Regions from separate parts of the Peribacillus sp. RS7 genome, predicted to be linked through region 1. Evidence: predicted binding sites of a transcription regulator. Region 1 holds the regulator's gene; the other holds the start of a gene.
The links. Region 1 encodes CtsR, which represses protease genes until heat stress. Its sites were predicted from a motif close to ATGGTCAATAAAGGTCAAACA; they were not measured.
Positions count from the first base shown of each region.

Region 1 (11,867 bases):
ATCAATTTTTAAGGCAGATGCCCCTACATTCGATGTCATAATCAGAATGGTATTCCTGAAATCGACAGTACGCCCCTTGGAATCTGTCAGTCTTCCATCTTCCAAAACTTGAAGAAGAATATTGAAGACATCTGGATGGGCCTTTTCTATTTCATCAAGCAGAACGACTGAATATGGTTTCCTCCGCACTTTTTCCGTTAACTGTCCGCCTTCTTCGTATCCAACATATCCTGGAGGGGATCCAACAAGACGTGAAGTCGAATGTTTCTCCATATATTCGGACATATCTATACGGATCATAGCATCTTCATCACCAAAAATGGATTCAGCTAAAGCACGGGCAAGCTCGGTTTTACCGACCCCTGTAGGTCCCAAGAAGATGAATGAACCAATTGGACGTTTAGGATCTTTCAAACCTGCTCTTGCGCGTCGTACTGCTTTAGAAACCGCAATGACGGCCTCTTCCTGCCCAATTACGCGATCGTGGAGGATTGATTCCATATTAAGCAGTTTATCTGACTCTGTTTGCGCCAGTTTAGTGACTGGAACTCCCGTCCAGCTGGATACGACGTGCGCAATATCATCCACAGTCACTTCACTGTTCTCTTGCCCTTGTTTTTCTTTCCAAGTCTTTTTCGTTTCTTCCAATTGTTCTCTTAAGCGTTGTTCTGTATCGCGAAGCGAAGCAGCTTTTTCAAATTCCTGGCTCTGAACGGAAGCATCCTTTTCCTTACGAACATCATCTAGCTTCACTTCAAGTTCCTTTAAGTTTGGTGGCGTTGTGTATGAACGTAACCTGACCTTGGATCCAGCTTCATCAATCAAGTCAATCGCTTTGTCCGGTAAAAAGCGATCGGAAATATAACGGTCGGATAATTTGACTGCGGCATCAATCGCTTCGTCAGTAATCGAGACACGGTGATGGGCTTCATAACGGTCACGCAAACCCTTGAGAATTTGAATGGATTCTTTCATGGTCGGTTCATCTACTTGGATTGGCTGGAAACGACGTTCAAGCGCAGCATCTTTTTCAATATACTTACGGTACTCATCCAAAGTGGTAGCACCGATACATTGTAATTCACCACGCGCCAATGATGGTTTAAGGATATTGGAGGCATCGATTGCGCCTTCTGCACCGCCTGCACCAATCAATGTGTGCAATTCATCGATGAATAAGATGATATTACCCGCCTGACGAATTTCATCCATCACTTTCTTCAATCGGTCCTCGAATTCACCCCGATATTTAGTACCTGCCACAACAGTACCCATATCTAGGGTCATTACGCGTTTATCTCGTAAAATTTCAGGTACCTCATTATTGATGATCTGTTGGGCAAGCCCTTCAGCAATGGCTGTTTTACCTACCCCAGGTTCACCGATTAATACTGGGTTATTTTTTGTACGACGGCTTAATACCTCAATGACACGCTGTATTTCCTTACTTCTTCCGATAACGGGATCCAAGCTTCCTTCCCGGGCAATCGCCGTTAAATCACGGGCAAGGCCATCCAGTGTCGGTGTGCTAGCATTTGAAGCAGCTGAACCTTGATGACCACCTGATTCATTGCTGCCCAAAAGTTGTAATACCTGTTGTCGGGCTTTATTTAAACTTACTCCCAGATTATTCAACACGCGGGCGGCTACACCTTCCCCTTCTCGTATCAGACCAAGAAGTACATGCTCTGTTCCAACATATGAATGACCTAATTTTCTCGCCTCATCCATGGAAAGCTCAATGACTTTCTTAGCTCTTGGGGTATAATGTATCGTTTGAGCCGTATCCTGTCCACGGCCAATTAAATTTTCCACTTCTTTCTGAATCTTATCCGGTCCCAATCCAAGAGCATATAACGCTTTGGCTGCAATGCCATCACCTTCTCGGACCAGGCCCAGTAAAATATGTTCCGTGCCAATATTGTTATGACCTAAACGGATTGCCTCTTCTTGGGCTAATGCTAATACTTTCTGGGCTCTTTCAGTAAAACGACCAAACATCATAGGGAATTCCTCCTTAAGAATTTTCGTTTTGAATAAAGTTGTAGACAATTCTCTAAGTAATGGCAGGTTCTTGCTCCATATCTATTCATGAATATTGGTACTCACCAAAGAGGATAATGACCTCTATGAGGAGGAAGATTCCGTGAAATTCAAGCGTTCTCGGATGAGTGCTGCTCTACGGATATCCCTTTCATGGGATTTTAAAGGGCCACCTGCATACTTTTGTAAAAATCCCGACTGTGTCAAAATCATCAACTCATTTAGAATGCTTTTAGAAATATTTTTTATATACCCAAGATCTATACCTAGCCTAACATCTGAGATACAGGTAGCAGCTTCCTTGGTCTCGATGATTCGAGCATTGGACAATATCCCATATGAACGGAAAACTCTATCTTCTAATTGTATGTGGGAAGTCCTCGCTAATGCATCCCGCGCTGACCGTTCCTGGGCTATGATTTGTTGCACTACACTTGTTAGATCTTCAACGATATCCCTCTCCGACTTTCCGAGAGTGATTTGATTAGAGATTTGAAAGATATTCCCTAACGCTTGACTGCCCTCTCCATAAATCCCTCGTACCACCAACCCCAATTGGTTGATAGCCGGTATGATATTATTCATTTGCTGAGTAAGGACCAGGCCTGGCAGATGCATCATGACTGAAGCCCTTAATCCTGTTCCCACATTAGTTGGACAACTAGTTAGGTATCCTCTTTCTTCATCATATGCATAGTCTATGGATTCTTCAATCCAATCGTCAAGAACATTTGCAATCTTTAAAGTTTCCTTTAGCTGCAACCCCGACATTAAACACTGAATACGGAGATGATCCTCTTCGTTTATCATGATACTGATTTCTTCATTTTCCGAAAGGAGACATGCGCTTTTCGCTGATTCCTCAACTAAATGAGGGCTGATTAAATGTTTTTCAACGAGAACGCGCTTTTCCAGTGGCTGTAATTGGTCAATCTCTAGAAGTTCCAGCTTCCCAATCTCTCGAGTAACTTCCTCTTCAATTCTTTTTTTGACCAATTCAATTATTTTTTTAGCTTCTTCGTTAGAAAAGGAGGTTGGGAAGGTAAAGTCTTTGAAATTCCTGGCCAATCGAATCCTGGAACTCAATACAATATCGATCTCCGGCCCTTCGGCACTCATCCAGGAACTCAAGGCGTTTTCTACAAACTTTTCCAAGCTCATAATTCCTCGCCTCCCTCTTGTGCATCATACCTTTTTTCAAGGGAACGAACCTTATCTCTTACCTCTGCCGCTTTCTCAAACTCCTCTTGAATAATGTGGGTCTTTAAAACTTCTTTCAAATCCAAAATTTGCTTTCGAAGATATATGGTGCCACCAATCCTTTTTGGAATTTTCCCTATATGTGCTGTATTGCCGCTATGAACCCTTTTTAAAATAGGGTTTAACTGTTCATTGAATGTTTTATAACATTCGGCACAGCCAAACTTACCAATATGGACAAATTCTTTATAGGAACGATGACAATTCGGGCAACGCCTCTCTTCCGATTTGGGTAATGCATTTGCCTTTGTCTGTTGAATATTCGACTCCATATTCAACAATCCTGCTAATAAATTATTTATTGAAAAACCAGGTCCCCCTGCATCCATGAACATCTCACCTTTTTCCTGAGCACATTTCTCACAAATCATGACTTCAGTCTTTTTTCCATTGATGATTTTGGTGAAGTGTAGGGTAGCAGGCCTTTGATGACATTCTTGGCAAATCAACGTTCATCACCTCTGCCAGTTTCATTTATATTTTAAAGTCGTAAGCATCGCAGTTAAAATTCTTGCCCTAAGCTCATCGCGGTCAGGTAGGTCGATATAAATCACCGATCTATCTATGACACTCATCATAATCTTTGCTTCTCTTTCATTAATGACTTCCTCATTCATCAGCCGGGAAATTACTCCTTCAGCCATCGATTGAGTTACCCTAGAGCCAATAAGCGATAATAATTGGTTAATAAGTTGCACGGAATCCTGTGATTCCACTTTCATGATGCGTATATAACCGCCGCCTCCACGCTTACTCTCTACAACATAACCTCTCTCGATTGTAAACCGGGTATTGATTACGTAATTGATTTGAGAAGGAACACACTGAAATTTATCTGCTATTTCACTTCTTTTAATCTCTAAGATATCTTTTTGACTTATTTCCAGCACTTGCTTCAAATAAGTTTCGATAACATCAGATATGTTTCTCACTCAGCCTCCTCCATTCTGACTTTGACTATATTTGACTATTATTATACAAGGAAAAATGCATTTTGCAACTTAAACGCACTTTCTTTCTGTATTATCCATTTTCTCCAAATTATATGTAGTTACATACCCCATTGAACATTAAAGTTGAAATATCTTACATAAATACCCTGAAAAGATAAATGCAAAACCTGCAATTTTTTCTTCTCCTCAAAGCTCCTTCACCTAAATTCAACCTTTTTCTCCAGCTCGTCCGTTCCCTCTAATGGTATTTTAACCAACAAATAGATCCAGCCCTATGCTGACCCTGGAGATAAAAAACCTATTCGTTAATTAGAATATTAAAAAAGACCAGCCAGAATGGCTGATCTTAGATATGGCTTGGCGGCGTCCTACTCTCACAGGGGGAAACCCCCAACTACCATCGGCGCTGAAGAGCTTAACTGCCGTGTTCGGAATGGGAACGGGTGTGACCTCTTCGCTATCGCCACCAAACAATAAAGGAACGTTGTTCCTTCAAAACTAGATAATAAGAAGGTATTTCATTTTTTAAAAAGCGTTGGTTAAGTCCTCGATCTATTAGTATCAGTCAGCTCCACATGTCGCCACGCTTCCACCTCTGACCTATCAACCTGATCATCTTTCAGGGATCTTACTAGCTTGCGCCATGGGAAATCTCATCTTGAGGGGGGCTTCATGCTTAGATGCTTTCAGCACTTATCCCGTCCGCACGTAGCTACCCAGCTATGCCTTTGGCAAGACAACTGGTACACCAGCGGTGCGTCCATCCCGGTCCTCTCGTACTAAGGACAGCTCCTCTCAAATTTCCTGCGCCCGCGACGGATAGGGACCGAACTGTCTCACGACGTTCTGAACCCAGCTCGCGTACCGCTTTAATGGGCGAACAGCCCAACCCTTGGGACCGACTACAGCCCCAGGATGCGATGAGCCGACATCGAGGTGCCAAACCTCCCCGTCGATGTGGACTCTTGGGGGAGATAAGCCTGTTATCCCCGGGGTAGCTTTTATCCGTTGAGCGATGGCCCTTCCATGCGGAACCACCGGATCACTAAGCCCGACTTTCGTCCCTGCTCGACTTGTAGGTCTCGCAGTCAAGCTCCCTTGTGCCTTTACACTCTACGAATGATTTCCAACCATTCTGAGGGAACCTTTGGGCGCCTCCGTTACTCTTTAGGAGGCGACCGCCCCAGTCAAACTGCCCACCTGACACTGTCTCCCACCCCGATAAGGGGCGCGGGTTAGAATTTCAATACAGCCAGGGTAGTATCCCACCAACGCCTCCACCGAAGCTAGCGCTCCGGCTTCTCAGGCTCCTACCTATCCTGTACAAGCTGTACCAAAATTCAATATCAGGCTGCAGTAAAGCTCCACGGGGTCTTTCCGTCCTGTCGCGGGTAACCTGCATCTTCACAGGTACTATAATTTCACCGAGTCTCTCGTTGAGACAGTGCCCAGATCGTTACACCTTTCGTGCGGGTCGGAACTTACCCGACAAGGAATTTCGCTACCTTAGGACCGTTATAGTTACGGCCGCCGTTTACTGGGGCTTCGGTTCAAAGCTTCGCTTGCGCTAACCTCTCCCCTTAACCTTCCAGCACCGGGCAGGTGTCAGCCCCTATACTTCGCCTTGCGGCTTCGCAGAGACCTGTGTTTTTGCTAAACAGTCGCCTGGGCCTATTCACTGCGGCTTTTCCGGGCTATTCACCCTAAAAAGCACCCCTTCTCCCGAAGTTACGGGGTCATTTTGCCGAGTTCCTTAACGAGAGTTCTCTCGCACACCTTAGGATTCTCTCCTCGCCTACCTGTGTCGGTTTGCGGTACGGGCACCTTACATCTCACTAGAGGCTTTTCTTGGCAGCGTGGAATCAGGAACTTCGGTACTATATTTCCCTCGCCATCACAGCTCCGCCTTAATGGAAACGGGATTTGCCTCGTTTCCGGCCTAACTGCTTGGACGCGCATATCCAACAGCGCGCTTACCCTATCCTTCTGCGTCCCCCCATCGTTCAAACGATGTATAGGTGGTACAGGAATATCAACCTGTTGTCCATCGCCTACGCCTTTCGGCCTCGGCTTAGGTCCCGACTAACCCTGAGCGGACGAGCCTTCCTCAGGAAACCTTAGGCATTCGGTGGAAGGGATTCTCACCCTTCTTTCGCTACTCATACCGGCATTCTCACTTCTAAGCGCTCCACCAGTCCTTCCGGTCTGACTTCAACGCCCTTAGAACGCTCTCCTACCATCGACACCTAATGGTGTCAATCCACAGCTTCGGTGATACGTTTAGCCCCGGTACATTTTCGGCGCGGAGTCACTCGACCAGTGAGCTATTACGCACTCTTTAAATGGTGGCTGCTTCTGAGCCAACATCCTGGTTGTCTAAGCAACTCCACATCCTTTTCCACTTAACGTATACTTTGGGACCTTAGCTGGTGGTCTGGGCTGTTTCCCTTTCGACTACGGATCTTATCACTCGCAGTCTGACTCCCAAGAATAAGTATTTGGCATTCGGAGTTTGACTGAATTCGGTAACCCGTTGGGGGCCCCTAGTCCAATCAGTGCTCTACCTCCAATACTCTCATCTTGAGGCTAGCCCTAAAGCTATTTCGGAGAGAACCAGCTATCTCCAGGTTCGATTGGAATTTCTCCGCTACCCACACCTCATCCCCGCACTTTTCAACGTGCGTGGGTTCGGGCCTCCATTCAGTGTTACCTGAACTTCACCCTGGACATGGGTAGATCACCTGGTTTCGGGTCTACGACCTCATACTCATTCGCCCTATTCAGACTCGCTTTCGCTGCGGCTCCGTCTTATCAACTTAACCTCGCATGAAATCGTAACTCGCCGGTTCATTCTACAAAAGGCACGCCATTACCCATTAACGGGCTTTGACTACTTGTAGGCACACGGTTTCAGGATCTATTTCACTCCCCTTCCGGGGTGCTTTTCACCTTTCCCTCACGGTACTGGTTCACTATCGGTCACTAGGGAGTATTTAGCCTTGGGAGATGGTCCTCCCTGCTTCCGACGGGATTTCTCGTGTCCCGCCGTACTCAGGATCCACTCAGGAGGGAACGAAGTTTCAACTACAGGGTTTTTACCTTCTTTGACGGACCTTTCCAGGTCACTTCATTTACCCCGTTCCTTTGTAACTCCATGTTGAGTGTCCTACAACCCCAAGAGGCAAGCCTCTTGGTTTGGGCTAATTCCGTTTCGCTCGCCGCTACTCAGGAAATCGCATTTGCTTTCTCTTCCTCCGGGTACTTAGATGTTTCAGTTCCCCGGGTCTGCCTTCAGTACCCTATGTATTCAGGTAAAGATACTGTTCCATTACGAACAGTGGGTTTCCCCATTCGGAAATCTCCGGATCAAAGCTTACTTACAGCTCCCCGAAGCATATCGGTGTTAGTCCCGTCCTTCATCGGCTCCTAGTGCCAAGGCATCCACCGTGCGCCCTTTCTAACTTAACCGTTAAAAAGATCTTACAGATGCTTTGAAAAAAATTAATTGCCTTCTATCTATTATCTAGTTTTCAAGGAACAAAGCAGAAAGAATCCATCACATCGTGATGCTTTTCTTTCCTATCTGAATGAATTACTCATTCAAAACTGAACAAAACAAAAGCGCTCTCGTAATTATCCTTAGAAAGGAGGTGATCCAGCCGCACCTTCCGATACGGCTACCTTGTTACGACTTCACCCCAATCATCTGTCCCACCTTAGGCGGCTGGCTCCATAAAGGTTACCTCACCGACTTCGGGTGTTACAAACTCTCGTGGTGTGACGGGCGGTGTGTACAAGGCCCGGGAACGTATTCACCGCGGCATGCTGATCCGCGATTACTAGCGATTCCGGCTTCATGTAGGCGAGTTGCAGCCTACAATCCGAACTGAGAATGGCTTTATGGGATTCGCTTACCTTCGCAGGTTTGCAGCCCTTTGTACCATCCATTGTAGCACGTGTGTAGCCCAGGTCATAAGGGGCATGATGATTTGACGTCATCCCCACCTTCCTCCGGTTTGTCACCGGCAGTCACCTTAGAGTGCCCAACTGAATGCTGGCAACTAAGATCAAGGGTTGCGCTCGTTGCGGGACTTAACCCAACATCTCACGACACGAGCTGACGACAACCATGCACCACCTGTCACTCTGTCCCCCGAAGGGGAAAGCCCTATCTCTAGGGTTGTCAGAGGATGTCAAGACCTGGTAAGGTTCTTCGCGTTGCTTCGAATTAAACCACATGCTCCACCGCTTGTGCGGGCCCCCGTCAATTCCTTTGAGTTTCAGCCTTGCGGCCGTACTCCCCAGGCGGAGTGCTTAATGCGTTAGCTGCAGCACTAAAGGGCGGAAACCCTCTAACACTTAGCACTCATCGTTTACGGCGTGGACTACCAGGGTATCTAATCCTGTTTGCTCCCCACGCTTTCGCGCCTCAGTGTCAGTTACAGACCAGAAAGTCGCCTTCGCCACTGGTGTTCCTCCAAATCTCTACGCATTTCACCGCTACACTTGGAATTCCACTTTCCTCTTCTGCACTCAAGTCCCCCAGTTTCCAATGACCCTCCACGGTTGAGCCGTGGGCTTTCACATCAGACTTAAAGAACCACCTGCGCGCGCTTTACGCCCAATAATTCCGGACAACGCTTGCCACCTACGTATTACCGCGGCTGCTGGCACGTAGTTAGCCGTGGCTTTCTGGTTAGGTACCGTCAAGGTACCAGCAGTTACTCTGGTACTTGTTCTTCCCTAACAACAGAACTTTACGACCCGAAGGCCTTCTTCGTTCACGCGGCGTTGCTCCGTCAGACTTTCGTCCATTGCGGAAGATTCCCTACTGCTGCCTCCCGTAGGAGTCTGGGCCGTGTCTCAGTCCCAGTGTGGCCGATCACCCTCTCAGGTCGGCTACGCATCGTCGCCTTGGTGAGCCATTACCTCACCAACTAGCTAATGCGCCGCGGGCCCATCTATAAGTGACAGCCGAAACCGTCTTTCCATCTTCTCTCATGCGAGAAAAGAACGTATCCGGTATTAGCTCCGGTTTCCCGAAGTTATCCCAGTCTTATAGGCAGGTTGCCCACGTGTTACTCACCCGTCCGCCGCTAATCTCAGGGAGCAAGCTCCCATCGATTCGCTCGACTTGCATGTATTAGGCACGCCGCCAGCGTTCGTCCTGAGCCAGGATCAAACTCTCCGAAGAAATGTTTGACTTGCTCATTTTGCTTTTTTGATAGTGTGTGCTCACTTAAAATTTAACGTTGGCGCTTTGTTTTGTTCAGTTTTCAAAGAGCAATTTGATCCTTTTAAAGAATCAACTTTCTAATCATATCAAAGCCATTTGAGCTTGTCAAGTTTTTTTTGGTGGAGCCTAGCGGGATCGAACCGCTGACCTCCTGCGTGCAAGGCAGGCGCTCTCCCAGCTGAGCTAAGGCCCCAAAAAAATCATGGTCGGGAAGACAGGATTCGAACCTGCGACCCCTTGGTCCCAAACCAAGTGCTCTACCAAGCTGAGCTACTTCCCGAAAAAAATATGGTGCGCCCGGCGGGAGTCGAACCTACAACCTTCTGATTCGTAGTCAGATGCTCTATCCAATTGAGCTACGGGCGCATATTAAGATGGTGCCGAGGACCGGAATCGAACCGGTACGGTAGTCACCTACCGCAGGATTTTAAGTCCTGTGCGTCTGCCAGTTCCGCCACCCCGGCATAAATAAATAGTGGAGCGGAAGACGGGATTCGAACCCGCGACCCCAACCTTGGCAAGGTTGTATTCTACCACTGAACTACTTCCGCAAACATGCGGGTGAAGGGACTTGAACCCCCACGCCTTGCGGCGCCAGATCCTAAGTCTGGTGCGTCTGCCAATTCCGCCACACCCGCATAATAAAATGGTGAGCCATGAAGGATTCGAACCTTCGACCCTCTGATTAAAAGTCAGATGCTCTACCAACTGAGCTAATGGCTCATATAAACTATTTATATATGCTATATTAAGCTTGTATGAAGATGGTGCCGGCAAGAGGACTTGAACCCCCAACCTACTGATTACAAGTCAGTTGCTCTACCAGTTGAGCTACACCGGCAGGTGTAAAATGGTGGAGGATGACGGGATCGAACCGCCGACCCTCTGCTTGTAAGGCAGATGCTCTCCCAGCTGAGCTAATCCTCCATATATAACTGCTTGGCGGCGTCCTACTCTCACAGGGGGAAACCCCCAACTACCATCGGCGCTGAAGAGCTTAACTGCCGTGTTCGGAATGGGAACGGGTGTGACCTCTTCGCTATCGCCACCAAACAATAAAGGAACGTTGTTCCTTCAAAACTAGATAATAAGAAGGTATTTCATTTTTTAAAAAGCGTTGGTTAAGTCCTCGATCTATTAGTATCAGTCAGCTCCACATGTCGCCACGCTTCCACCTCTGACCTATCAACCTGATCATCTTTCAGGGATCTTACTAGCTTGCGCCATGGGAAATCTCATCTTGAGGGGGGCTTCATGCTTAGATGCTTTCAGCACTTATCCCGTCCGCACGTAGCTACCCAGCTATGCCTTTGGCAAGACAACTGGTACACCAGCGGTGCGTCCATCCCGGTCCTCTCGTACTAAGGACAGCTCCTCTCAAATTTCCTGCGCCCGCGACGGATAGGGACCGAACTGTCTCACGACGTTCTGAACCCAGCTCGCGTACCGCTTTAATGGGCGAACAGCCCAACCCTTGGGACCGACTACAGCCCCAGGATGCGATGAGCCGACATCGAGGTGCCAAACCTCCCCGTCGATGTGGACTCTTGGGGGAGATAAGCCTGTTATCCCCGGGGTAGCTTTTATCCGTTGAGCGATGGCCCTTCCATGCGGAACCACCGGATCACTAAGCCCGACTTTCGTCCCTGCTCGACTTGTAGGTCTCGCAGTCAAGCTCCCTTGTGCCTTTACACTCTACGAATGATTTCCAACCATTCTGAGGGAACCTTTGGGCGCCTCCGTTACTCTTTAGGAGGCGACCGCCCCAGTCAAACTGCCCACCTGACACTGTCTCCCACCCCGATAAGGGGCGCGGGTTAGAATTTCAATACAGCCAGGGTAGTATCCCACCAACGCCTCCACCGAAGCTAGCGCTCCGGCTTCTCAGGCTCCTACCTATCCTGTACAAGCTGTACCAAAATTCAATATCAGGCTGCAGTAAAGCTCCACGGGGTCTTTCCGTCCTGTCGCGGGTAACCTGCATCTTCACAGGTACTATAATTTCACCGAGTCTCTCGTTGAGACAGTGCCCAGATCGTTACACCTTTCGTGCGGGTCGGAACTTACCCGACAAGGAATTTCGCTACCTTAGGACCGTTATAGTTACGGCCGCCGTTTACTGGGGCTTCGGTTCAAAGCTTCGCTTGCGCTAACCTCTCCCCTTAACCTTCCAGCACCGGGCAGGTGTCAGCCCCTATACTTCGCCTTGCGGCTTCGCAGAGACCTGTGTTTTTGCTAAACAGTCGCCTGGGCCTATTCACTGCGGCTTTTCCGGGCTATTCACCCTAAAAAGCACCCCTTCTCCCGAAGTTACGGGGTCATTTTGCCGAGTTCCTTAACGAGAGTTCTCTCGCACACCTTAGGATTCTCTCCTC
Region 1 covers NZ_CP168135.1:2,159,596-2,171,462, reverse strand. Annotated here, with positions in the region: gene clpC (ATP-dependent protease ATP-binding subunit ClpC) at 1-2,004, opposite strand, end outside; gene ACDZ29_RS11085 (protein arginine kinase) at 2,128-3,204, opposite strand; gene ACDZ29_RS11080 (hypothetical protein) at 3,201-3,752, opposite strand; gene ACDZ29_RS11075 (CtsR family transcriptional regulator) at 3,774-4,235, opposite strand; rRNA gene rrf (5S ribosomal RNA) at 4,612-4,727, opposite strand; rRNA gene ACDZ29_RS11065 (23S ribosomal RNA) at 4,792-7,724, opposite strand; rRNA gene ACDZ29_RS11060 (16S ribosomal RNA) at 7,900-9,450, opposite strand; tRNA gene ACDZ29_RS11055 (tRNA-Ala) at 9,610-9,685, opposite strand; tRNA gene ACDZ29_RS11050 (tRNA-Pro) at 9,696-9,772, opposite strand; tRNA gene ACDZ29_RS11045 (tRNA-Arg) at 9,782-9,858, opposite strand; tRNA gene ACDZ29_RS11040 (tRNA-Leu) at 9,868-9,956, opposite strand; tRNA gene ACDZ29_RS11035 (tRNA-Gly) at 9,969-10,043, opposite strand; tRNA gene ACDZ29_RS11030 (tRNA-Leu) at 10,049-10,130, opposite strand; tRNA gene ACDZ29_RS11025 (tRNA-Lys) at 10,140-10,215, opposite strand; tRNA gene ACDZ29_RS11020 (tRNA-Thr) at 10,258-10,333, opposite strand; tRNA gene ACDZ29_RS11015 (tRNA-Val) at 10,344-10,419, opposite strand; rRNA gene rrf (5S ribosomal RNA) at 10,430-10,545, opposite strand; rRNA gene ACDZ29_RS11005 (23S ribosomal RNA) at 10,610-11,867, opposite strand, start outside.

Region 2 (11,867 bases), 2.7 Mb from region 1:
ATTCATGGGGATTGATGGGATTTTAACTACTTGTGTTTTAGGATACATAAGTCATTTAATTGCAGATATGAAGTTTTTACCTTTTAATAAACGTGGGGTAAAGTTATTTCTTCCATTTTTCTCAAAAGAATTTTGACAGTGGCTTTCTTACCGCTGTTCAGACTATAGACAAATTGGAGAAGAACCAGTTTACTTTCATTGTTTTCTTTTAAATAAAGTTTCAGTTGATTTCAGAAATCCGCTCCCTTTCCGCCGACTGTCTGCCGAGCCTCCTCGCCGCAAGCGCCTGTGGGGTCTCGGCTAGCCAGTTATTCGGCAGGAGTGTCGCAAATTTCTTCAATCTAGAGAGGGTTCCATACGTATAATCAAGTAAAAAAACATGAAGGATAATAAAATTTTCATTTAAATCATGGTTCGGGGTGAGAGCATTCCGAAACTCCTTTTGTCGTTAAACTGGACAGTGGTTTTCTTACTACTGTTTTTTCTATGAGGAAAAGTAAAATTGCTTTGACAATAAGGTGAATGAAGGATGCCTGTTTCGACTTATTTTTATCTTTTATATGGTCATTCTTCCTATATCTACTAAATGTAACATAATTGTAAAGATCCTGTGATGCGAATGATATGCCTTTTCTAGTATATTAGGTTTAGCAAATCACATCAGGGGGTAAATAATTTGTTTAAGAAAATTGTCGTCGGATTGTCATTGGCTATTATGCTTGGAACCGTATCTTTTACAGGGGAACAAGTTGAAGCTGCTTCATATCATACTAAAGCGATTAAAGTGGCAAAAAGTGAATTAGGTACAAAATATAAAACGGGTGGCATTTCTACTTCAGGTTTTGATTGCTCCGGCTTAGTGAAATATTCATATCAAAAGGCTGGTAAGAATTTACCTAGGACGGCTGCCGATATATATAAAAAAGGAAAGAAAGTTAAGACTTTACAAAAAGGTGACTTAATGTTTTTTGCGCCAAACAAAGCGAAAAAACCTACACACGTGGCTATTTACATAGGGAACAATGAATTCATACACTCTTCATCATCCAAAGGAGTGTCATACGCCAAAACAAATAATAGTTATTGGAAGCCAAAGTATATTGGTGCCAAACGTATATAATAGAAGAAAATCAACTTAATATAAAATACTAAGAGACTTAATGAAGTCTCTTTTTTTGTTTTAAAAAATAAGAATTGATGAGACAGATGATTGTTTAACGTAAGTTTTTTCTTTCAAAAAGAGTAAGTGAGTGGTGGTTTATTGGTTATGTGCGTGCTGAAATGGGTAATCAATAATAATTGAAAATGCTAGATGCATAGAATCTTTTTATTTGACTATAAATGGATAGTTTAATATGATTAGCAAACTAATTGGAGGGAATTTATAATTTGTTTCCAAAAAAATTCACAGACAAAATTATTGAAAGTCAAAGAAGGTCAATGTATAATAAAGTCAGAAAGTCAAAGAAGGTCAAAGATTTAATTGAGTTTAATATTTTTAAAGGAGGAGTACTACATGTTTTGTGAAAAATGCCATGTAAACCAAGCTAATATTCAAGTTCATCTAAATATGAATGGTCAGGAGCATGATGTGAAACTGTGCTCCACTTGTTATAAAGAAGAGCGAAATAAACTGGGTGCAGCAATGGGGGGAATGGATTCAGGGAAATTCCCGTATAACGGATCCCTAAACTCATTCAATCCATTTAATTATAATGAAGTTCCTAAACCGGATTCCTTCGAACAAGACGAGGGTGAAGGTTTGCTTGAAGAGTATGGCCGTAATCTGACTGATGTAGCTAAAGCAGGACTTATTGATCCGGTAATCGGAAGAGATGAAGAAATCAAACGTGTCATCGAAGTCCTTAATAGACGCAATAAAAATAATCCAGTTTTAATTGGTGAACCTGGAGTCGGTAAAACAGCCATAGCTGAAGGTCTGGCTTTAGCCATTGCTGAGGGTTCAGTGCCTGGTAAATTACGTAATAAGCTGGTATATATGCTTGATGTCGCGTCCCTTGTTTCGAATACTGGAATTAGAGGTCAATTCGAAGAACGAATGAAGCAATTGATCAGTGAATTACAGGAAAGAAAAAATGTCATTTTATTCATCGATGAAATTCATCAACTGGTTGGGGCGGGTTCAGCCGAAGGATCAATGGATGCAGGAAATATCTTGAAACCAGCACTTGCACGTGGCGAACTTCAGCTTGTCGGAGCCACCACTTTATCCGAATATAGGAAAATTGAAAAAGATGGTGCTCTTGAAAGACGCTTCCAGCCTGTACAGGTTAATGAGCCGACAACAGCTGAGGCATTGGTCATCTTACAGGGTTTAAAAGATAGTTATGAATCCTATCATGGAGTCACATATAGTGAAGAAGCGCTAAAAGCGGCTGTTGAACTCTCGAACCGTTACATTCAAGATCGTTTCTTGCCGGACAAGGCAATAGACTTGATGGATGAAGCGGGTTCCAAATTGAACTTGACCATAGAAGACGGCCAGGTAGAAAATATGAAAGAGCGCTTGGCGCAAATCTATAAAGAAAAAGAAATGGCCTTAAAAGAAGAAGCCTACGAAAAGGCTGCCGTCCTTCGTGATGAAGAAGAAAGACTGGAAAAATCTTTGCAGGCTGGAGAAAATACTATTAAGCCAACCGTTTCCGTTGAGGACATTCAAAAAATCATCGAACAAAAGACTGGTATACCTGTAGGCAAGCTGCAAGAAGATGAGCAGGGAAGAATGGTTCATCTACAAGACGAACTAATGAAAAAAGTCATCGGGCAGGAAGAGGCTGTCAAAAAGGTTTCTAAAGCCGTCCGAAGGAGCCGTGCCGGATTAAAATCCAAAAACCGTCCAACCGGTTCTTTCCTTTTCGTAGGTCCAACAGGTGTCGGTAAAACCGAATTGGCGAAAACTCTTGCTGAGGAATTGTTCGGGGACAAGGAAGCGATGATTCGTCTTGACATGAGTGAATTCATGGAGAAACATAGTGTTTCTAAATTAATCGGTTCTCCGCCTGGATACGTAGGCCATGAGGAAGCAGGGCAATTGACTGAAAAAGTTCGCCGCAAACCTTACAGTATTATCTTATTGGATGAAATAGAAAAAGCTCATCCAGATGTAATGCATATGTTCCTGCAAATCATGGAAGATGGCCGGTTAACGGACAGTCAAGGCCGGACCGTAGCTTTTAAAGATACCGTGATCATCATGACGAGTAACGCTGGAGTCGGAGAAAAACAAAAAGTAATGGGATTCGGTACAAGTACTGCTGTAGAAGAGGCTTCAATCCTCCAATCATTGGGCAATTTCTTCAAACCGGAATTCTTGAACAGATTCGATAGCATCATTGAATTTTCGGCATTGAAGAAAGAAGATCTTCTGCAAATCGTTGATATCATGATTGAAGAGCTTGACGAAACACTTGCTGCAAATGGTTTAACTTTAAGTGTAACTCCTGAAGCAAAACAAAAACTGATTGAACTCGGGTATCATCCAACTTTCGGGGCGAGACCGCTCCGCCGGGTACTTCAAGAACAACTCGAAGACGGGATCACTGACTTTATCTTTGAGCAACCTGACGTTAAAAACTTCACTGCAATAGTTGAAGATACTTCTGTGAAAATTATTAAAACACCATAAAGAGTACTAGAAATGCCTCCAAGACCGTAAAACTGTTATGGAGGCATTTTTTTCTTTTTTAGGTATGGGGATTCAAAAGGACAAAAAAGGTCCAGTCAGTAACGTGAATGATTATGTTGCATTTGGTTATTTAAACTAAATAAATCCAATAATAGATTTCTGAATTTTCAACATAATCAGATGTTTTGAAGGGTAATATCTGTGGAATCATAGCATAAGGGAAGATTCACCCTTGATTATAAATATAAAAAAATCCTGTTATAAAATGGGAATTTCAATGGAGGAATGACCTATTAAAGATTCACTTTCTTATTTTGAAGAGGAAAATACAAATAATCGCAAACCGGAGGATAAAGAAACGGAAAACCAGGCCGAATCCCTGCCAATTCCGAGTATTAATCCAGTAAATCCGGCAGAATTGGATGCACAGTATTTCTATGAAGGAAAAGATTTAGGAAATTCCTACCTTAAAGATAAAACGGCATTCAGGTTATGGGCACCTCTTGCATCTGAAGCTAAGCTAGTTACTTATAAACGTTGCGAGGATTCAGATGGAATGGAGGTTCAGATGGATCGTTCGGAAAAGGGAACCTGGACCATTGAACTGGCCGGTGATCAGGATGGGTTGATTTATACATACAAAGTGAAAATTGGCGAAATTTGGAGTGAAGCCGTGGATCCCTATGTTCGTGCAGTTACGGTAAATGGAAATAAAGGGGTCGTGGTAGATTTAACAGACACGAACCCTGAAAAGTGGACACGGGATAAACCACCTCTCGATAAGGCTGAGGACATAATCATTTATGAATTGCATACACGGGATTTGTCGATTCATCCTGAAAGTGGAATCCATCATAAAGGTAAATTCTTAGGAGTAATTGAAACGGGAACAAAAGGTCCAGAAGGAGCGAAGACGGGTCTTGATCATATTAAGGATCTGGGTGTAACCCATGTGCAGTTTATTCCAATATTCGATTTTGCTACAGTTAATGAAATGAAATTGAATGAACCACAATATAACTGGGGCTATGATCCACAGAATTATAACGCTCCCGAAGGCTCTTATTCCATTGATCCGTATCAACCAAAAGTCAGGATTCGGGAGTTAAAGGAAATGATTCAAGGCTTACATGATCACGGTTTACGAGTAATCATGGATGTTGTATACAATCACGTTTATTCAGTGGAAGATTCAAACTTCCATAAACTCGTTCCGACCTACTTTTTTCGCTATAACGGCGACGGTACCTTATCTAATGGAACTGGTGTAGGAAATGATACCGCATCTGAAAATAAAATGATGCGAAAATTCATTGTTGAATCCGTAACCTATTGGGCGAAGGAATTTAACCTTGATGGTTTCCGTTTCGATTTAATGGGGATCCATGATGTGGAAACGATGAATGAAGTGAAAAAAACACTGGCAGAAATTGATCCGACCCTCATTGTTTTGGGCGAAGGATGGGATATGGATACCCCCTTGGCCCAAGAGCTGAAAGCAAATCAAAAGAATGCTTTTAAAATGCCTGGAATCGCTCATTTTAATGATGCAATCCGAGATGGTTTAAAAGGATTTGTAATGAATGAACACGATAAAGGTTTTGTGAATGGCAAACCAGGTATGGAAGATATCATAAAAAAAGGAATCGCTGGTGGCTTGAAATATGGTGATCATATCGCCACATACCAAAAACCAGATCAAGTGATCAATTATGTTGAAGCACATGATAATTATACTTTATGGGATAAGCTTCTCATCACTAATCCAGATGCGACAGAACAAGAACGAAAACAGATGCATAAACTAGCTTCCGCAATTGTCCTGTTATCACAGGGAATACCAATGATACATGCTGGACAAGAATTCATGCGAACAAAGGATGGGGATGAAAATAGCTATCAATCTTCTGATTGGATTAACCGATTGGATTGGAAAAGGAGAGCGGAGTTAGATCACGAAGTGGAATATATGAAAGGGCTGATTTCGCTCAGGAAAAATCATTCTGTTTTTAGATTAAGCACGCCAGAAGAAATTGAGGAGCATTTACAATTCATTGATGCTCCACCAAATGCGGTTGCATTCACCCTTATAACAAAGGATTCAAAAATTGCAGTGATTCATAATGCAAATTGGGACGCGATAAACATTACACTTCCCCATGAAGGAGATTGGTCCGTTTTAGTGGATGGTCAGCGGGCAGGACTGGAAGAAATAGCAAGAATCAAAGGTAGTCAGATAACCGTTCCCCCTTTAAGTTCGCTTGTATTGAAAATAAGCTTGTAATGCATGAACTAAAGTCGAAGTGAGCAACTATGTCTCACTTCGACTTTAGTTCATTATCTGTTGAAATTATTGGACAAATGAAATCTTCCATAATTTACTCCCGGACGTTTGGTGAAAAAATTGTCGGGGTAGAAATAATAACGATTGAAATTTATCGTTTATTTTGAGGGGAGCGAATATTTTGCCAGAGAAAGTACATATAAAAATCAATGGTGCTGAAGCCACCCTGGAAGGTAATCAAACAATTTTACAAACGCTGATGGATAGCTCCATTGAAGTCCCGAATATTTGTTACCATCCCAGCCTAGGTCCTATCGAAACATGTGATACATGTCTAGTGAGCGTAAATGGAGAACTTGTAAGGTCGTGTTCTACCAAAATCGATGATGGGGATGTAATTGATACAGTTGGACCAGATGTAAAAGAAGCACAGGTCATGGCAATGGACAAGATATTGTATAACCATGAGCTTTATTGTACGGTTTGCGATTATAATAATGGCACTTGTGAAATACACAATACCGTTAAGGAAATGAAGGTAAATCATCAAAGTGTCCCTTTTGATCAAAAACCGTATGAAGTGGATGGGTCGAATCCATTCTATCGATATGATCCGGACCAATGCATCCTTTGCGGCCGTTGTGTTGAAGCTTGTCAAGATGTACAGGTCACAGAAACATTGACTATAGATTGGCAAGCAAAACGTCCACGTGTCATTTGGGATAATAATGTTCCAATCAATGAATCTTCATGTGTTTCATGTGGTCATTGTTCCACAGTTTGCCCGTGTAATGCGATGATGGAAAAAGGAATGGAAGGTGAAGCCGGGTTTTTAACCGGCATTGCTAAACAAACCCTTCGACCTATGATAGAAATCACTAAAAATGTTGAAACCGGTTATGGTTCGATTTTAGCAATTTCAGATATGGAATCCGCCATGAGGGATGCAAGGATCAAAAAGACGAAAACGGTTTGTACATACTGCGGTGTAGGATGCAGCTTTGACGTCTGGACCAAAGACCGTAAAATCCTTAAGGTTGAACCGCAAGTTGAGGCACCTGCAAATGGAATTTCGACTTGTGTGAAAGGGAAATTCGGATGGGATTTCGTAAATAGTGAAGAAAGGCTTACAAAACCTTTAATTAGAGAAGGGGATGCATTCAGAGAAGCTGAATGGGAAGAAGCCCTTGAATTGATTTCCCGTAAATTCACCGAAATAAAAGACGATCACGGTCCCGATTCGATGGCTTTCATAACGTCATCCAAATGCACCAATGAAGAGTCCTATTTAATGCAAAAGCTGGCAAGGGGAATCATTGGCACCAATAATGTGGATAACTGCTCCCGGTATTGTCAGACACCGGCTACTTTGGGACTGTTCAGAACGGTTGGATATGGCGGAGATACAGGGGGCATAAAGGATATCGAAAAGTCCGAACTTGTATTGATCATAGGCTCCAATACATCCGAATCACATCCAGTTTTGGCTACGAGAATCAAACGTTCCCATAAACTAGGTAAACAGAAGCTGATAGTGGCGGACATTAGAAAGCATGAAATGGCCGAACGTTCCGACCTCTTTATCCAACCTGCTCCGGGATCGGATATCATATGGCTGTCGGCCGTGACTAAATATATCGTCGACCAAGGTAGGGCAGATAAAGACTTCATTAAAAATCGTGTAAATGGGATGGAGGAATACATCAAGACTTTAGAACCTTACACAATGGAATATGCGGAAAAAGTAACTGGCGTAGCTAAAGAAGATTTAATTACGCTTGCAGAAGCCATTCATGAAGCGGGGAGCGTTGCATCGCTTTGGGCCATGGGCGTTACGCAGCATGGCGGAGGAAGCGATACGAGTACGGCAATTTCCAATCTAATGCTCATAACAGGCAACTACGGTAAACCTGGAACAGGTACTTATCCTTTACGCGGACATAATAATGTACAAGGAGCCAGTGACTTTGGCAGTATGCCGGATCGCATGCCAGGTTATGAAAAAGTAACGGATAAAAAGGTCCGCACGAAATATGAAAACGTCTGGGGTGCCAAATTACCAGAAAACCCTGGCCTTAATAACCATGAAATGGTCGAAGGGATTCATGCAGGTACCCTCAGAGCAATGTACTTAAAAGGTGAAGATATGGGTCTGGTCGATTCGAATATCAATCATGTCCATGAAGCATTTGAAAAACTGGACTTCTTTGTGGTCCAAGATATCATCTTATCAAGAACCGCTGAATTCGCGGATGTCGTCCTTCCAGCAAGCCCAAGCTTTGAAAAAGAAGGTACTTTCACGAATACCGAGCGCCGTATTCAACGTCTTTATCAAGTCATTGAACCATTAGGTGAATCTAAGCCTGATTGGCAAATCATCATGAACGTGGCTAATTCGTTAGGAGCAGGCTGGAATTATGAGCATCCAAGTGAAATCATGGACGAAGCAGCTAAACTATCACCATTATATGCTGGAGTAAGTTACGAACGGTTGGAAGGTTATAAAAGTCTTCAATGGCCGGTAGCACCAGATGGCACAGATACGCCGCTTTTATTCACGGAGGATTTTCCATTCCCCGATGGAAAAGCAAGATTATTTCCAGTCGAATGGACCAAACCGATTGACTTTGGGGAGGAGTTTGATATCCATGTGAATAACGGCCGTTTATTGGAACATTTCCATGAAGGGAACATGACCTATAAATCAAACGGCATCACATCCAAAACGCCGAATGTATTCCTTGAGGTGTCCCGGGAATTGGCGAAAGAAAGGGGACTGGAGAATGGCACTCTTGTTCGGCTTTCTTCCCCATATGGTAATGCAAAAGTGCAATGCCTGATTACAGATCGTGTAAAAGGTAAAGAGGTTTATCTGCCGATGAACGATTCAGGTGACGGAGCAATAAACCAATTGACAAGCAGCCATTCAGATAAAGATACTGATACCCCTGCTTATAAGGAAGTTCAGGCAAAAATGGAAGTTCTCAGGATCAAAGGAGACAACCCATTACCAAGCATCAACCATCGTAATGGTAATCCACAACCGCAGATAGGTGTACAAGTACAAAAAAAATGGGCCCGCGAAGATTATATTTTCCCTGGTGACCTCTTGAAAATCAAAAAGGAGGAGAGGAACCGTGGCTAAAGCAACGAAAGTGATCAACCGAATCACCATTAGCGAGGAAGAAAGAAGAAGAATTGAACTCGAGGATATCGAGCGTACCCTTTTGGAAAATAAAGAAGTGATTAAAGAAACGTTTGAAGTCATGAAAGGTATGCAGGTTCGTGGGATTTTATCAATGGTTAACAGTTTGTTGAAGGAAGGGGACAAGGTGCTGAACATTCTTGTCAAGACAGCAGACACCCCCGAAACCGCAAATACCCTAAAAAATCTCCTTCTCATACTTGGTACGTTAGGTACACTGAATGTTCAACAGCTTGAACCGCTTATCCTCAAAGTCAATTCAGGGATTGCCCGTGTAGCCGAGCCTGATGGAAAGCCAGAAAAGCCAAGCTATTTAGCCTTGCTGCGATCCTTGAATGACCATGAAGTCAAACAAGCTATGACTTACCTGATGACCTTCCTTAAAGGAATGGGAGAAGATACAAGCGATTTAGAAAGAACCACCCAATTACCAGAGAATCAGCATTTGCATAAAGCGAATGAAACAGCTGACATAGAACGGCCCAACTCGAGAAAGTCATACGGATCAAGTATACCCAGTAAAGGCGGTAGCGAAAAAAAACGAAACACCAGCTGGTTATGGATTGCAGCAGGAGTTTCGCTCGTAACCATTCCGCTAACTTTATCGAAAAGTAAGAAGTAAAAAAACTTGTTATTTTCATATTGGAAATTTGAAACGCAAGTAAATTCGTGAACGATATTGACTTTGTCTTGTATGATGGTGTCGATTACCCACCAAAATATTAAAGCCGATGATTCCCTTATAGGGAATCGTCGGCTTTTTTTGACTTGTTGAATGCGGTAATAAAATTACTAACAAAATTTTTCTCACTAGCCTTTTATTACATATATTTAAATTAGATACAAATAATAAAATCAATCATTAGTGAAACGAACAAATACACATACACTTAATCAAAAGGTGGCGGGGAAGTGCGAATAGGACGTTCTCTTAAAAGGTCTAAAGAAAAACCTACAACAAATCATATACAAGTAAATACCTTATCCGACGAGGTGAATGAAAATGTAGTGAGATTAATGAACGAGCTTGGACACAGTTCTGATTTGTCTGTTCGAATGATTGAATCTCCGCACCATAAATCGGTACAAGCAGCTGTAATCCACCTTGACGGAATGGCTGATGATAACATCATTAACGAGAACATAGTGGATCCATTAATACAGTCGTTTAATGAAAATAATCAAAAATTGATAGGGATAGAAGAACGAGCAAGCCATATTTTAACAGTATCTCAATTGACCATTAAAGAAAGTTGGCAGGAACTCGTGTCAGCGGTTTTGACAGGAGATACGGCAGTATTGCTGAATGGCAGTACAAAAGCAGTCATCGCCAGTACGAAAAAACAGCCGTCACGGGCAATAACTGAACCGACAAGCCAAACGGTCATTAGAGGACCAAAAGATAGTTTTACAGAGAATTTAAGAACCAATACGTCATTAATTCGTACTAGGATTCAAAATCCTGATGTACGCTTAGAAAGCTTGAAAGTCGGAAGCGTCACTCAAACGGATATTGGAATCATGTACATTCAGGGAATCGCGGATGAGAGTATCGTGAAGGAAGTCAAAGAACGAGTAAAGGGCATTGATATTGATGGGGTTCTTGAATCGAATTACATTGAGGAATTAATTCGGGATGATGGAACAACCATTTTTCCGCTTCTTTTAAATTCGGAACGACCTGATGCGGTTGTAGGAAATTTATTAGAGGGTAGAATTGCCATCATCATACAAGGAACACCTTTTGTTTTAATCGTCCCGGCTGTTTTCTCTCAATTTTTTCAATCTCCGGAAGACTATTATCAAAATCAATATATCAGTTCCTTTTTAAGGTTGTTAAGATTAGGAGCCTTTTTTCTTGCTACGTATGCCTCCGCTATCTATTTGGCACTGATTACACATCACCAAGGGCTTATTCCTACAACGTTAATCGTCAGTCTAATGGCCCAAAGGGAAACTGTTCCTTTTCCAGCAATTGTCGAAATACTGGTAATGGAAATGGCCTTTGAGGTTTTGCGTGAGGCAGGAGTTCGGATGCCAAGAGCGATTGGGCCGGCTGTATCAATTGTAGGAGCACTCATTTTAGGACAAGCAGCTGTTGAAGCGGGATTTGTGGGAGCGGCAGTGGTTATTATTGTAGCCATTTCTGCCATCAGCAGTTTTACACTGCCGAATACCAGTTTAGTTAATGTGACTCGTGGAATTCGATTTATGTTGATTTTTATTTCAGCATTCATAGGCTTATATGGCATATTGCTTTTCACTTTATGTATCTGGCTTCATATGAGCAGCCTTAGATCTTTTGGTGTACCATATTTCGCTCCATTTGCTCCATTTCGTTTAAAGGAGCAAAGAGATGGTTTTTTTCGTTTCCCGCTTTCATCACTATTGAAAAAACCATCAAGAAAATAAAACTGGCAATTACGGGGGACGAAAAATGAAAATGAATATTTCACTATTATGGATGGCAGCCATTTGCTTACTGATTTCAGGTTGTTCAAATTACCGGGAATTAAACGAGCTAGGTGTCATAATAGCTATGGGAGTTGACCAAAATGACGATCCAAAACAACCGTACCGAGTAACATATCAAGTCATAAATCCTAGCGGCCTATCCCAAACCAGCACAACAGGAGGTCAAGGCCTCGCTGTCATCAACTATACGGTAACAGGAAAAACGTTTTTGGAAACTTTGGGAAAATCAGCTTCCGTTATTCCGAGGGAAAATAACA
Region 2 covers NZ_CP168135.1:4,895,519-4,907,385, reverse strand. Annotated here, with positions in the region: gene ACDZ29_RS24385 (metal-dependent hydrolase) at 1-136, shown strand, start outside; gene ACDZ29_RS24380 (C40 family peptidase) at 677-1,120, shown strand; gene ACDZ29_RS24375 (ATP-dependent Clp protease ATP-binding subunit) at 1,517-3,646, shown strand; partial or broken gene pulA (type I pullulanase) at 4,050-5,930, shown strand; gene fdhF (formate dehydrogenase subunit alpha) at 6,112-9,075, shown strand; partial or broken gene ACDZ29_RS24360 (DUF1641 domain-containing protein) at 9,068-9,589, shown strand; gene ACDZ29_RS24355 (spore germination protein) at 10,048-11,547, shown strand; gene ACDZ29_RS24350 (Ger(x)C family spore germination protein) at 11,573-11,867, shown strand, end outside.
Region 2: the regulator CtsR is predicted to act here: its motif matches at 1,458-1,478, upstream of ACDZ29_RS24375 (ATP-dependent Clp protease ATP-binding subunit).